3 regions of the Arthrobacter sp. TRD_SC_6 genome follow, and region 3 is predicted to be linked to each of the others. Evidence: predicted binding sites of a transcription regulator. Region 3 holds the regulator's gene; each other region holds the start of a gene.

Region 1 (4,276 bases), 1.8 Mb from region 3:
GGTGTCGCAGGAATCGTCATGTCCAAGACCTACTCGGGCGCGTACAACTTCCTGCTGTGGGGCGGCGTGATTTACGCAGTGCTCTTTATCTACGGCTTGATTGTTCCCGCCGATTCGGCTGCGAACTTCGTTCCGATCAATGGTGCGGACAACATCCTGCACCTCGTCCTGGCGATCGCAATGATCGCACTGGCGCTGGTTCTCAAGGACAAGCACCACACCCGCACTGCATAGCACTGCATACCAACCGGGTTATAAAAAACTGCGGGCAGAGCGCCTACACGGCGCTCCGCCCGCAGTTTTTTGTTGTCTGTCAGCCCTTGCGCCACTCGTCACTGCGCATGTGGGACCCGGCCTGGGGGCCCATCTGCAGCATTCCGCCATCCACCACCCACGAAGCTCCAGTCACGTAGCTCGCAGCTGGCGACGCGAGGAAGGTGATGACGTCGGCTATTTCGCGGGGGTGTCCCGGCCTGCCGGTGGGAACTCCTGGACGGCTGATCTTGTAGGGATCCTGCCCTTCGGGCGAGTCCGGACGAACATGCACGCCGCCGGGCAGCACCGCGTTGACCGTGATCCCCTGATCCGCGAGTTCAATCGCCATCGTGCGGACCAGACCTCCCAGCGCGTGCTTCGAGGCGTCATAAGCGGAGAAGGTCACTTTGGGCTGCTCTTGGTGAACGCTCGTGACGGCAATGATGCGGCCGCCCTGCCCGGCTGCGACCATACTCCGGGCAGCACGCTGCATACACACGAAGGCACCGTCCAGGTTGGACGCAAGGATTGTGCGCCACGTTTCGTAGTCGGTCTCGAGGAAGTGCTGGGGCTTATTCATCCCCGCGTTGTTCACGAAGACGTCGAGGCCCCCGAGCTCGCTGATCAGCCCATCAATCACGTCACCGCAGGCAGGAGCATCTGCTGTATCGAGGTGGGCGACCACAGCTTCACGGCCCAACCCGCGCACCAGCCCGGCGGTCTTTTCTGCCCCCTCCTGGCCCGTATGCCAGGTGATGCCGACGTTATATCCGGATTCAGCGAGGGCGACGGCGGTTGCCTGGCCAATACCGGAGCTGGAGCCGGTCACGATTGCAGTCTTCTGTGAGTCAGTCATGCACTCCATCTTCATGGCGCCCGAACGCCCGCGCAACGCCCCTAATCGCCCGCCCCATGAAACGAACGACGACGACGGCCCGCGGACCGTCGTCGTCGTTCTCTGTTGTTCGCGGGCTCAGGCCTCCACGGCGCTGTTGCCGGAAATGGCCTGGGCGTCCTCGCCTGTGAGAATCTCGATCTTGCGCGGCCGGGCACGTTCGCTGACCGGGATGGTCACGCTCAGCACACCGTTCTCATACCGCGCGGAGATTGCGTCGATGTCGATACCCTGCCCGAGGTTCAGCTGCCGCAGGAACGAGCCGCTCTCACGTTCGCGGGTAAGCCACTTGACGCCCTCGGTGTTCCGAAGGGTCCGCTCGGCGCGGATGGTCAACAGCTGCCCGTCAACGTCAATGTCGACAGATCCTGGGTCAATGCCCGGAAGGTCCGCGCTGAGAATGTAATGATCACCCTCTCGGAACAGGTCAATCGGCATCACGCGAAGGCCCTGGCGAGTATCCAGCAGGGCGCCGGCGACGCGGTCTAGTTCACGAAACGGATCGAATTTCATTGCCATGATGGTTCACTCCCTATGCGATTTGAGGTTTGCGAGTTGAGCGTCATTCGCTCAACTCGGTAAAAAGATTAGCACTCTACGGTCCCGAGTGCTAAGCCTTTTTGTTCGCTCAGGATGAACCGGCTGAACACGAAAAAGCCCGCCCCGCTTGCAGCGGGACGGGCTCGTGAACAGTGCCTGCGCGGGGCCTCGATCCCCGGGCCTTCCGCGTGTGAAGCGGATGCTCTACCAGACTGAGCTACACAGGCGAATAGTTCCCAGTTAGTTTAGGTCATTCACTTAGGCAGCGCCCAATTAGGGACGGCCAGCGGTAGATATCCGGACGAATAGTAAGTAGCCTGATTATTCCAGCGAGATCCATATTCAGGGCCAGGCAGCAGGGGGTTCTGAGCCGGAACGAAGGAGGAAGTCGATGAATGATCAGGACATTCTGGCACGCATCCAGTCACTGGTTGATGAGGAGCATGAGCTGCGCAGCCCTGGCGAGTCCGGTGTGCCGGACGAGGACCGCCCGGCGAGGCTCCGCAGACTCGAGGAAGAACTGGACCAGTGCTGGGACCTCCTCCGTCAACGACGCGCCAAGCAGGACGCCGGCGAAAGTCCTCAGGACGCAGAAACCAGGCCGGTCAATCAGGTCGAGGGATACAAGCAGTAAGCACGCCCCGCCAACCGAAGGAACTCAATGGATAACCTGAAAGCATTCGCATTGATCTGCACGCTTACGCCGTCACCGGACACATCGAGCAGCGAACTCATGGCCAACCTCATCCTCGACAAGCTGAAGGAACAGGGGGTGACGACGTCGTCGGTCCGGGTTGTCGACCACAACGTCGTCCGGGGTGTCCAGATCGACATGGGCAGCGGCGACGAGTGGCCCAAGTTGCGCCAGCAAATCCTTGACGCCGATATTTTCCTGCTGTGCGCGCCCATTTGGGTGGGTCATATGAGCAGCGTCGGCCAGGGCGTCTTCGAGCGTCTCGACGCTGACCTCTCCTCCACAGATGAGGAAGGCCGCCCGATCATGTACAACCGTGTGGCACTCACAGCCGTTGTCGGGAACGAGGACGGCGCGCACCACGTCACGGCCGAGATGCATCAGGGCCTCAACGACATCGGCTTCACCATTCCTGCACAGGGCGGCGTCTACTGGGTGGGCGAGGCGATGCAGAAAGTAGACTTCAAGGACCTGGACGAGGTGCCGGAAGCGGTCGCTTCGTCCATTTCCTCTATGGCCGCCAATGCGGTACATCTCGCTAAATCGCTCAAGGTGGCCCCGTACCCCGCTCCGTAGGTCCATTGGGAAAAAGGGCGGAGACACTACAGACAGGCAGGCCGGCTTGAACCACGACGACGACGGCGACGCCCGGCGCAGGGAGCTTGGTGACAACGCCGGGCCGGTAGAGGAGGACATCGAGGAGTCTTTCGACCGGACCGTCGACGAGGGTGCGCAACGCCTTCACAGGACCTTCCCGGATGTGCTGATCACCGGCCTGTTCGGCGGTTTTGAGATCGGCATCGGGGTGATGGCTTACCTGGCAGTGCTGCACGAGACCGAGAACCATCTGCTGGCGGGGGTGGCCTTCAGCGCTGGTCTCATTGCGCTGCTCCTCGCCAAGAGTGAACTGTTCACCGAGGGGTTCCTGGTCCCCATTGCAGCTGTGACCGCGAAAAAAGCCAGCCTCGCCCAACTCGGCAAGCTTTGGGGCGGCACGCTGTTTGCGAACCTCGTGGGTGGGTGGATCTTCATGGCCCTGGTGATGACCGCGTTCCCGCAATGGACCGAGACCGTCACCACGTCAGCCGAGCACTACGTTGACGCCGGTCTGAGCTGGCAAACGGCGTGCCTGGCGCTGCTCGGCGGCAGCACCATCACCCTCATGACGCGCATGCAGCACGGCACCGACCAAATGAGCGGAAAGTTGGCGGCCGCCGTCGTTGGGGGTTTTGTTCTCTCGGGACTGCAGCTCTTCCACTCAATCCTGGACTCACTGTTGATCTTCGGAGCTATCCAATCTGGTGCCGAAATCAGCTACCTGGACTGGCTCGGCTGGTTCAGCTACACGGTTGTGTTGAACATCGTCGGGGGCATTCTCCTGGTCACAGCGCTCCGCCTGGTCCGTGACCGGAAATTGGTGGAGAAGGAACGCGAAGAGGCGTCTTAGGGCGGCTGATTTACCGGACTTTAGGGTGAATATGACGCTACCGGGTACCCTTCCGGCATAGTTGCTGATACGAATTGAATCTAATTGTCTGGACTCAATTCGCGGTGGTAGGGGGAATCTTCCGCTTCGGGAGGATTCCCCCTATGCACGCTGCTGTACTTCACGATGGCACCCGCCTGCCCGTGACCGTTGCTGGCCGAGGACCTGCGCTGTTGGTCTCACTCGGTTTGACGCCCGCTTCCGGCAATACGGCAAGGACTATGCTGGCAGAAGGGCTCGACACCCAACCGGGCCGCACGCTGCTCGCAGCGCTTTCGGTCCACTTCACAGTTGTCGCCTTCGATTATGAAGCGCACCGTATACAGCACCCGGCACCAAAAACCCTGACGCCCGAAGCGATCAGTTCAGACCTGCTTGCGGTCGCCGACGCCACCGGAACCGCTTC
Region 2 (4,276 bases), 640 kb from region 3:
CCGGGCATAGGAGCGCCCCGCCCTGAAACAGGGCGAGGCGTGTACCTATAGAACAAGCTTAGTGGCTGTGGCCGTGGGCCTGCTCGTCGTCGTCAGCCGGCTTCTCGACCACCAGTGTTTCGGTGGTGAGGACCAGTGCGGCGATTGACGCTGCGTTGCGCAGAGCAGAGCGGGTGACCTTGACGGGGTCGATGATGCCTGCGTCGACCAGGTTCTCGTACTCGCCGGAGACAGCGTTGAAGCCGTGACCGACCTCGAGCTGACTGACCTTGTCGATCACAACGTAGCCCTCGTGGCCGGCGTTCTCGGCGATCCAGCGCAGCGGCTGGACGAGAGCGCGGCGGACAAGGCCGACGGCGGTAGCGGCGTCACCCTCGAGCTTGAGGACTTCAGGGTCCTCATCCAGCGCCTTGGACGCATGGATCAGGGCAGAACCGCCACCGGCCACGATGCCCTCTTCAAGGGCTGCGCGGGTTGAGGACACTGCGTCCTCGATGCGGTGCTTCTTTTCCTTCAGCTCAACCTCGGTGGCTGCGCCGACCTTGATCACGCCGACACCGCCCGAAAGCTTGGCGAGGCGCTCCTGGAGCTTCTCGCGGTCCCAATCGGAATCGGTGCGCTCAACCTCAGCGCGGATCTGAGCTACGCGGTCTGCGACATCCTGCTCGCTGCCTGCGCCGTCGACGATGGTGGTGTTGTCCTTCGTCACGGTGATGCGGCGGGCAGTGCCGAGGACCTCGAGGCCAACCTGGTCCAGCTTGAGGCCGAGGTCAGGCGAGACAACCTGTGCGCCGGTAAGGGTCGCGATGTCCTGGAGCATGGCTTTGCGGCGGTCACCGAATCCGGGAGCCTTGACGGCAACCACATTCAGGGTGCCGCGGATACGGTTCACCACGAGGGTGGACAGTGCTTCACCCTCGATGTCTTCAGCGATGATGAACAGCGGCTTGCCTGCACCCAACGCCTTCTCGAGCAACGGCAGGAATTCCTGCAGCGCCGAGATCTTGCCGGAGTTGATGAGCACCAGCGCGTCTTCGAGGACGGCTTCCTGGCGCTCGGCGTCGGTAACGAAGTAGGGGCTCAGGTAACCCTTGTCGAACTGCATGCCCTCGGTGAGGACAAGTTCGGTCTGGGTGGTTGAGGATTCCTCGATGGTGATGACGCCATCCTTGCCGACCTTCTCGAAAGCCTCGGCCAGCAGGTCGCCGACCTCCTGGCTCTGAGCCGAGATAGCGGCAACGTTGGCTGTCTGGGAGCCCACAACTTCGCGGGCGTTCTCCAGGAGGCGGGCAGCAACGGCCTCGACAGAGACCTCGATGCCGCGCTTCAGTGCGCCGGGAGCGGCGCCTGCTGCAACGTTGCGGAGGCCTTCCTTTACCAGTGCCTGCGCGAGGACGGTGGCCGTCGTCGTGCCGTCACCGGCGACGTCGTTGGTCTTGGTCGCAACTTCCTTGGCGAGCTGGGCGCCAAGGTTCTCAAAGGGGTCGTCCAGCTCCACCTCACGGGCGATGGTCACGCCGTCGTTGGTGATGGTGGGTGCGCCCCACTTCTTGTCGAGGACGACGTTGCGTCCCCGTGGGCCGAGGGTCACCTTGACGGTGTCGGCCAGCTTGTCGACGCCTGCCTCGAGCTTGCGGCGCGCGGCGTCGTTGAACTCCAACTGCTTTGCCATTATCTGAGTTCGTTCCTTTCAGGCTTGTGCAGTGATGTGTGTGGTGTAGCGGCCGGCACTGGTGGCCGACAGAAAGAACCCCGGCCTAACCGGCCGGGGTTCCTTTGCAGAACTACTTGACGACGATCGCCAGAACGTCGCGGGCGGAAAGAACCAGGTACTCCTGGCCGCCGTGCTTGACTTCAGTGCCACCGTACTTTGAGTAGATGACTACGTCGCCTTCGGAAACGTCCACCGGTACGCGGTTGCCGTTGTCGTCAACGCGGCCTGGGCCTACTGCGACGACTTCGCCCTCCTGGGGCTTTTCCTTAGCGGTGTCCGGGATGACCAGGCCGGAAGCAGTGGTCTGCTCGCCTTCCAGCGGCCGGACAACAATACGATCTTCAAGAGGCTTGATAGAGACCGACACTCGGACCTCTCCTTCACTTGGTTTGGATGAATCTTTGGGTTTCGAGCAGGCGCTGACCGTCGTCGCGGTGCCGGTTTGGCGCGTCCTCGAGGGATTAGCACCCTCATGGTGAGAGTGCCAAGTCCGACTTTATGCAAACGGTTAGCACTCGGTCAAGGTGAGTGCCAGTGCGTCATGCTTTCGGCGCAATTTAACCGGCGCTTCCTCTCATGCCGCCCGTGAAATGTCGATCGATATCTTCATCCGCGCACGTTTATCTGACGGCTGTGAGGTTATCGATCGATATTGGAGACCGGGCGAGCGGATCGGGGCGCCAGAAGGAGCGAGATGGACGCCAGGGCGAGCAGACCGGACACCGCAATGAGCAGGACGGACATCCGTGGGCGAAATACTGCTCTCTTTGTCCACCTTGCTCCCTAGTCGCCACGGATCACTGCAGATACGAGACCTCGTCGGCGCCAATGATCCGGCGGGCTGCCGGGGACGAATTATCTATGACAATGTCCGCCCGAGATGCGGGATCACACTCGGCGAAGTAGAGCCGCTGACCATCGACATACCTGCACCTGCTCGGATGATCCGGATCAGGGTTCGACCCGTCGCGTATTGCCATCCGCCGACCCGTCTCGCTGAACGGGACGTCCAGGAACAAGGACACTGCCCACTCCCCGCGCAATTCGTCACGGTGCAGAAACATTCCATCCACGATCACAAGGCAGTCCGACGGCACCAACACGGGCGATGGGTCGACATCGCGGTCAGCGTCGACGTCGTGACTGGCCTCCCGGTACCTGCCATCACCGTCCCGGGATAGCGGGTCCACTACCCACTCCCGGAAACGGGCGTAATTGTAAGTGTCGAGCCAGAACCCGACGGGCGAATGGCGCCCCAGCCGGTAACGCACCGCCCGCGGATTGATGAAGTTGTCCAGCCCGATCCGAACCACAGCGTGGCCGGCGCTGGATGCCTCGACGGCGAGCGCGTCCGCGAGCATGGTCTTGCCTGCACCGTCCACCCCATCGACGCCGATCAGCACGCGGCCGCGCCGGTCGCCAACCCGGGCGAGCACCGTAGCCAGCACACCGCCGTCGTCGTCTGCTGTTCCACCCATCCCGCGAGCGTATAACAGCCATAAACTGGGCTGATGCAGATTTCGGACCTCTCCCCTGGCCACTACGACGACGCCGTGAACCTCTGGGAGGTGGCCGGCCTTACCCGTCCGTGGAACGACCCGAAAGCGGACCTGTCCCGCGCGATGAATGGACCCTCGTCAACGGTGCTGGCCGGGGTCATCGACGACGCGCTGGCCGGAACGGCGATGGTCGGCCACGACGGCCACCGCGGCTGGGTGTACTACCTTGCCGTTGCATCCGACCATCAGGGTCAGGGCCTCGGCAAGCGGATGATGGACGCGTGCGAGCAATGGCTCATCCGCCACGGCGCAGTGAAGATCCAGTTGATGATCCGGGAGAGCAATACCGAGGTCATCGACTTCTACGAGCACCTCGGCTACGAACGCTCCGAGGTTGAGGTCCGCGCAAAGTGGCTGCGGGCCGATGCCTGACATTACCATCCGCGAAGCCACCGAAGCGGACTGGCCGGCGCTGGCACGGCTCAGAGCTGATTGGTCCGCTGAGCAGGGCAATGCCGACAACGACGACACAACCTTCGAACGCACCTTCACTGAGTGGGTCGCGGCGAACCCCAGGGTGACCTTCGTCGCCGAGCGGGACGAGAACCCTGTCGGAATGATGACGCAGAACCTCATAAACTGAAGAACGCCGAATGGGCGCCGATCCTGCGAAGCGGGCACGGCGATTAGAATGGGTAGCTGGCACCCCGGCCAAACTCCCACGCAAATGGAAGCAGTTTTGTGACGCAGCAGGTCCAGCACCCCACCCGCAGTTCCAGCGGAATCGCCCTGGAAGCGTCCCGCCGACGCACCTTCGCTGTCATCTCACACCCCGACGCTGGCAAGTCCACCCTCACGGAAGCCCTGGCACTCCACGCCCGGGTCATCGGTACCGCCGGAGCTACCAACGGCAAGGAAAACCGCAAGGAAACCGTCTCCGACTGGATGCAGATGGAAAAGGACCGCGGCATCTCCATCAGCTCCACTGCCCTGCAGTTCTCCTACCGGGACGCCGTCATCAACCTCCTGGATACCCCGGGCCACTCGGACTTCTCCGAGGACA
Region 3 (4,276 bases):
AAGTGCGCGAGTGTGGCCCACTGGCGGTCCTCGGATGGACTCAGCGGCTGGGCATCCGGACTGGTGCCTTGAAACGCCGGGGCACTGTCCTGGCGGGCAGGACGTGACCGGGGATCACGGTGCTGGTCTGCGTTGTTGGACAACGAATTTTCCTTCGCGGGTTTGAAGATGACCCGCGGACATTCGCCGCGGAGCTTACTTCCTAAGGGTACTGGGTACTTGAGGGCCGCGCTGTTAGGGCGGCAGTGCAATGACTTTTCGGGAGCTGGTCAGACGTCGCTGCCTGGAACCGTAAGGAAGTCAATGACCTCTTCAACCCTCCCAAGAAGGGAGGGTTCCAGGTCCGCATAGGAGGAAACACCCGCAAGAATCCGCTTCCAGCCGTTCGCGATGTCTGCCTGCGTCCGGGCAGGCCAACCCAAGCGGGTGAGGATCCCTGTTTTCCAGTCCTCGTTCCGCGGAATGATCGGCCAGGACCCCATTCCAAGGGCACGGGGTTTGACCGCCTGCCACACGTCCACATACGGGTGTCCGACGATCAACACGTTCCCTGCGGCACCTGGAACGCGCATCGCTTCGGCCGCAATGCGCGCCTCCTTGGTACCCGGAAGCAGGTGGTCCACCAGAATCCCGAGGCGGCGGCCGGCTCCTGGTCCGAAAGCCCGGACGGCTCCAGCCAGATCATCCACCCCGTGGAGAGGTTCGACAACTATTCCTTCGACCCGCAGGTCATCGCCCCAAACCTTCTCGACGAGTTCAGCGTCGTGCCGTCCTTCCACCCATACTCGGCTGGCGCGCGCAATGCGTGCGCGCTGCTCGGGCACCCTGACGGACCCGGAGGCTGTCCGGGTGGGGGCCAAGGTGCCGGAACCTGTCGCAGCGACTACCTCCACGGGGCCGCCATCGATATGGAAGCCGAACCCCAGCGCAAACGTCCGGCGCTTTCCGCGCCTGTCCTCGAGCACCATGACGTGGAGCCCCCCGGACTTCTCGGTGCTGAGGACCTCGCCAACAAAACCGCTCTGGACGTCTTCAAGTACGACGCCGGGGCGAGCTTCGACCTTCGGCAGTTCCGAGCGCTTGGGTGCTGAGAGGTCTTCGTATCCCCATCCTGGGTAGGACATGTGAGCTCGCTCGCTTTCGCTGTTGGCCGTGCCCCGGGCGGGCGGCACCAATGCTAACAATGCGCACAGGCGTATTAGACTTGGCACTTGGGTGTGTTGAGTGCTAACTCGTTCAAGAGTTGGCTGCAATTCCGAAGCGGAGGTGAAAATGAGCGAGCCGAGAAGACTGGAAGTCCTGCGGGCAATCGTTGAGGACTACGTTCATTCGCGCGAGCCGGTGGGATCCAAGGCACTGGTCGAACGGCACAGGCTCGGTGTTTCTTCAGCGACCATCCGAAATGACATGGCGTTGTTGGAGGAGGAGGGTCTCATCACCGCCCCACACACCAGTTCAGGCCGCATTCCAACAGATAAGGGCTACCGGCTCTTCGTTGACCGCATAGCGGAGGTCAAGCCGCTCTCCTCTGCGGAGAAGCGGGCCATCCAATCCCTCCTGGAAAGCGCTGATGACCTCGATGACGTCCTGGACCGCACGGTCCGCCTGCTTGCCCAGTTGACCAACCAGGTGGCAGTCGTGCAGTACCCCCACCTCGGCGCGGCAGCGGTCCGGCACATCGAGTTTGTCCTGCTGGCTCCGGGACGGGCGTTGGTGGTTCTCATCTCAACCAACGGTGTTGTCCAGCAGCGTGTTGTGTCCGTGCCCAACACAGCGACGGAGGACAATGTCTCGGACATCAGGCAGCGGTTCCTTGAGAAAGTATCGGGGGTTCGGCTCGCAGCGGTACCCCAAAGTTTGGCCGCGTGTCTGGGAGAGCTCTCCCCTCAATTGCAGGAGGTCGCCCGCGCCCTTGCGGTGAGCCTGGAGCAGCTTGCCGGTTCCAACCGCGAGGACAGGATCGTCCTCGCAGGTACAGCAAACCTCGCGCGGTCCACTCTCGATTTCCCGCTCACTATCGGGCCGGTACTGGAGGCACTGGAGGAGCAGGTAGTCATGCTGCGGCTGCTCTCCGAGATGAAGCAGGATCCGCTGGGAGTCTCGGTGCGCATCGGTCGGGAAAATCCGCACGGCGGCCTCGCGGAAGCCTCCGTCATTGCAACGGGTTACGGACCCGATTCGTTGGCGAAAGTGGGCGTACTGGGTCCAACCCGGATGGATTACCCAACCACTATGGCTGCCGTGAGAGCGGTCGCCAGGTATCTTTCCCGCATTCTCGACGAGTCGTGACCCCAACAGCCCCAAGAACCACAACCGCCGCACACGCGGTGCAATTTACAGGAAGTGATGTGCAGGAGTGAGTAATCACTACGAAGTCCTTGGCGTCGCCCGCGATGCCAGCGGCGAAGAAATCAAGAAGGCCTACCGGAAGCTGGCTCGCAAGCTTCATCCCGATGTGAACACGGGCCCTGATGCCGCAGATGAGTTCAAGCTGGTGACCCGCGCGTACGAGGTCCTGTCGGACCCGCAGAAACGCCGCGTCTATGACACCACGGGCAACGAGAACGGAACCGACAACGGTTTCGGAGGCGGCTACGCAGGTCCTGGGTTCGCTTTCCAGGACATCTTCGAGACCTTCTTCGGCGGAGGCGGGCCAAGCGGGCCTCCTTCGCGCACCCAGCGTGGCCAGGACGCGTTGATCAACGTACGCATCGATCTCAAGGACGCTGTCTTCGGGACCAACAAGAAGATCGACGTCGACACAGCCGCCGTCTGTCCCACCTGTGACGGTACCTGCACCCAACCCGGCACGTCCCCGAAGACCTGTGATATCTGCGGCGGCGCCGGTCAGGTGCAGAGGGCTGTAAGGTCCATCCTTGGACAGGTAATGACCAGCGCCACCTGCGGAACCTGCCAGGGGTTCGGCACCGTCATTCCGCACCCTTGCTCCGAATGCATGGGGGACGGGCGGGTCCGCTCCCGCCGCACGCTGACTATCAAGGTCCCCGCCGGCGTCGCAACCGGTACCAGAATCCAGCTCGCGGGGCAGGGGGAAGCGGGAACTGCAGGAGGCCCGCAGGGTGACCTTTACGTGGAGATTCGGGTGAACAGCGATGCCAACTTCCTGCGCGAAGGTGATGACCTGCACGCTACGCTGACCATCCCGATGACTGCGGCAGCCCTCGGCACCACGGTGACCATGGCAAGCTTCGATGGAGATCAGGAGATCACGGTCAAGGCGGGCACGCAGTCCGGTGAGATCGTTGCCCTGCGGGGTCAGGGAGTTACGCACCTTCGCGGGTACGGCCGCGGTGACCTGCTGGTGCACCTGAGTGTTGAAACTCCGCGGAACACCGACTCCGCCCAGGAGGAACTGCTGCGCCAGCTTGCGGAACTACGTGGGGAGCAGTTCGCTGAAGGCCAGCTCGCGAGCAACGGGTCAGGTGTCTTCGCGCGGCTGCGTGAACGCCTGGGCAATCTGTAGCGGACCAGGCCGGAATGACCAACCAATCCTTCCTGGGGGAGGCAGCGGCGGTGCAGGGCGCCGTCGTCGGGGGAATCTTCACCCTCGCGGGTGGGGAAGCACACCACGCAGCCACGGTGAAGCGGGTCCGCGTGGGCGAAATGATCGACGTGGTCGACGGCGGCGGGCACCGGTTGAGTGGGCAGGTCGCTTCTGCGACGCCCGACGCGGTCGTGCTCACCGTTGTCTCGGCCTCCTTCGACCCGCCGCCGTCGAGCCCGTTCATTCTTGTCCAGGCCCTGGCAAAGGGTGACCGCGCGGAACTGGCGGTGGAGGCGGCCACCGAACTCGGTGTGGATGCGGTGCTGCCGTGGCAGGCGGATCGGTGCATCGTGCGCTGGCGGGGAGACAAGCTGGTCAAGGGCCGCAAGAAATGGGAGTCACTGGTGCAGGCGGCGTCCAAGCAGTCGCGCCGGACCCGCATTCCCGAGGTCCTGGAAGCCATGGACAGCCGGGGCCTTGCCACCTGGCTCGGCGGCGTCGACCGCCCGATCGTCCTCCACGAAGACGCCGGAGAGTCCCTCGCGGATTATTGGGAGCGAACCGCCGGGCACACCACCGGGCCACTCGCCGTCGTCGTTGGTCCTGAGGGTGGCATAAGTCCACAGGAGATGGACCTGTTTGCCGGAAGCGGCGCCGTGCCCGTGAGCCTCGGCGGCAATGTGTTGCGGGCCTCTACCGCCGGCCCCGCTGCCGTCGCTGTCCTGAACCTGCTGGCCCACAGGTGGTAGCAGCGGCCGTTCAGCGCACGGT

The links. The regulator HrcA, encoded in region 3, represses chaperone genes, less so after heat shock. The targets are predictions, from matches to a motif close to TTNGCACTCGNNNNNNNCGAGTGCNAA.
Region 1: a site for HrcA is predicted at 1,738-1,764, ahead of ACWA1U_RS04400 (Hsp20/alpha crystallin family protein). Genes of this name have one in related genera too.
Region 2: a site for HrcA is predicted at 2,223-2,249, ahead of groES (co-chaperone GroES). Genes of this name have one in related genera too.

What each region holds. Positions count from the first base shown of each region.
Region 1 covers NZ_CM143953.1:901,710-905,985, forward strand. The annotation lists gene ACWA1U_RS04390 (DUF4383 domain-containing protein) at 1-234, shown strand, start outside; gene ACWA1U_RS04395 (SDR family oxidoreductase) at 314-1,111, opposite strand; gene ACWA1U_RS04400 (Hsp20/alpha crystallin family protein) at 1,229-1,669, opposite strand; tRNA gene ACWA1U_RS04405 (tRNA-Val) at 1,844-1,917, opposite strand; gene ACWA1U_RS04410 (DUF2630 family protein) at 2,082-2,324, shown strand; gene ACWA1U_RS04415 (flavodoxin family protein) at 2,352-2,960, shown strand; gene ACWA1U_RS04420 (formate/nitrite transporter family protein) at 3,007-3,831, shown strand; gene ACWA1U_RS04425 (alpha/beta fold hydrolase) at 3,975-4,276, shown strand, end outside.
Region 2 covers NZ_CM143953.1:3,316,187-3,320,462, forward strand. The annotation lists gene groL (chaperonin GroEL) at 59-1,672, opposite strand; gene groES (co-chaperone GroES) at 1,785-2,081, opposite strand; gene ACWA1U_RS15720 (nucleoside/nucleotide kinase family protein) at 2,512-3,192, opposite strand; gene ACWA1U_RS15725 (GNAT family acetyltransferase) at 3,226-3,645, shown strand; gene ACWA1U_RS15730 (N-acetyltransferase family protein) at 3,638-3,856, shown strand; gene ACWA1U_RS15735 (peptide chain release factor 3) at 3,955-4,276, shown strand, end outside.
Region 3 covers NZ_CM143953.1:2,680,849-2,685,124, reverse strand. The annotation lists gene ACWA1U_RS12720 (DUF4870 domain-containing protein) at 1-143, opposite strand, end outside; gene ACWA1U_RS12715 (DUF3097 domain-containing protein) at 270-1,124, opposite strand; gene hrcA (heat-inducible transcriptional repressor HrcA) at 1,273-2,289, shown strand; gene dnaJ (molecular chaperone DnaJ) at 2,357-3,484, shown strand; gene ACWA1U_RS12700 (16S rRNA (uracil(1498)-N(3))-methyltransferase) at 3,499-4,254, shown strand; gene ACWA1U_RS12695 (GerMN domain-containing protein) at 4,265-4,276, opposite strand, start outside.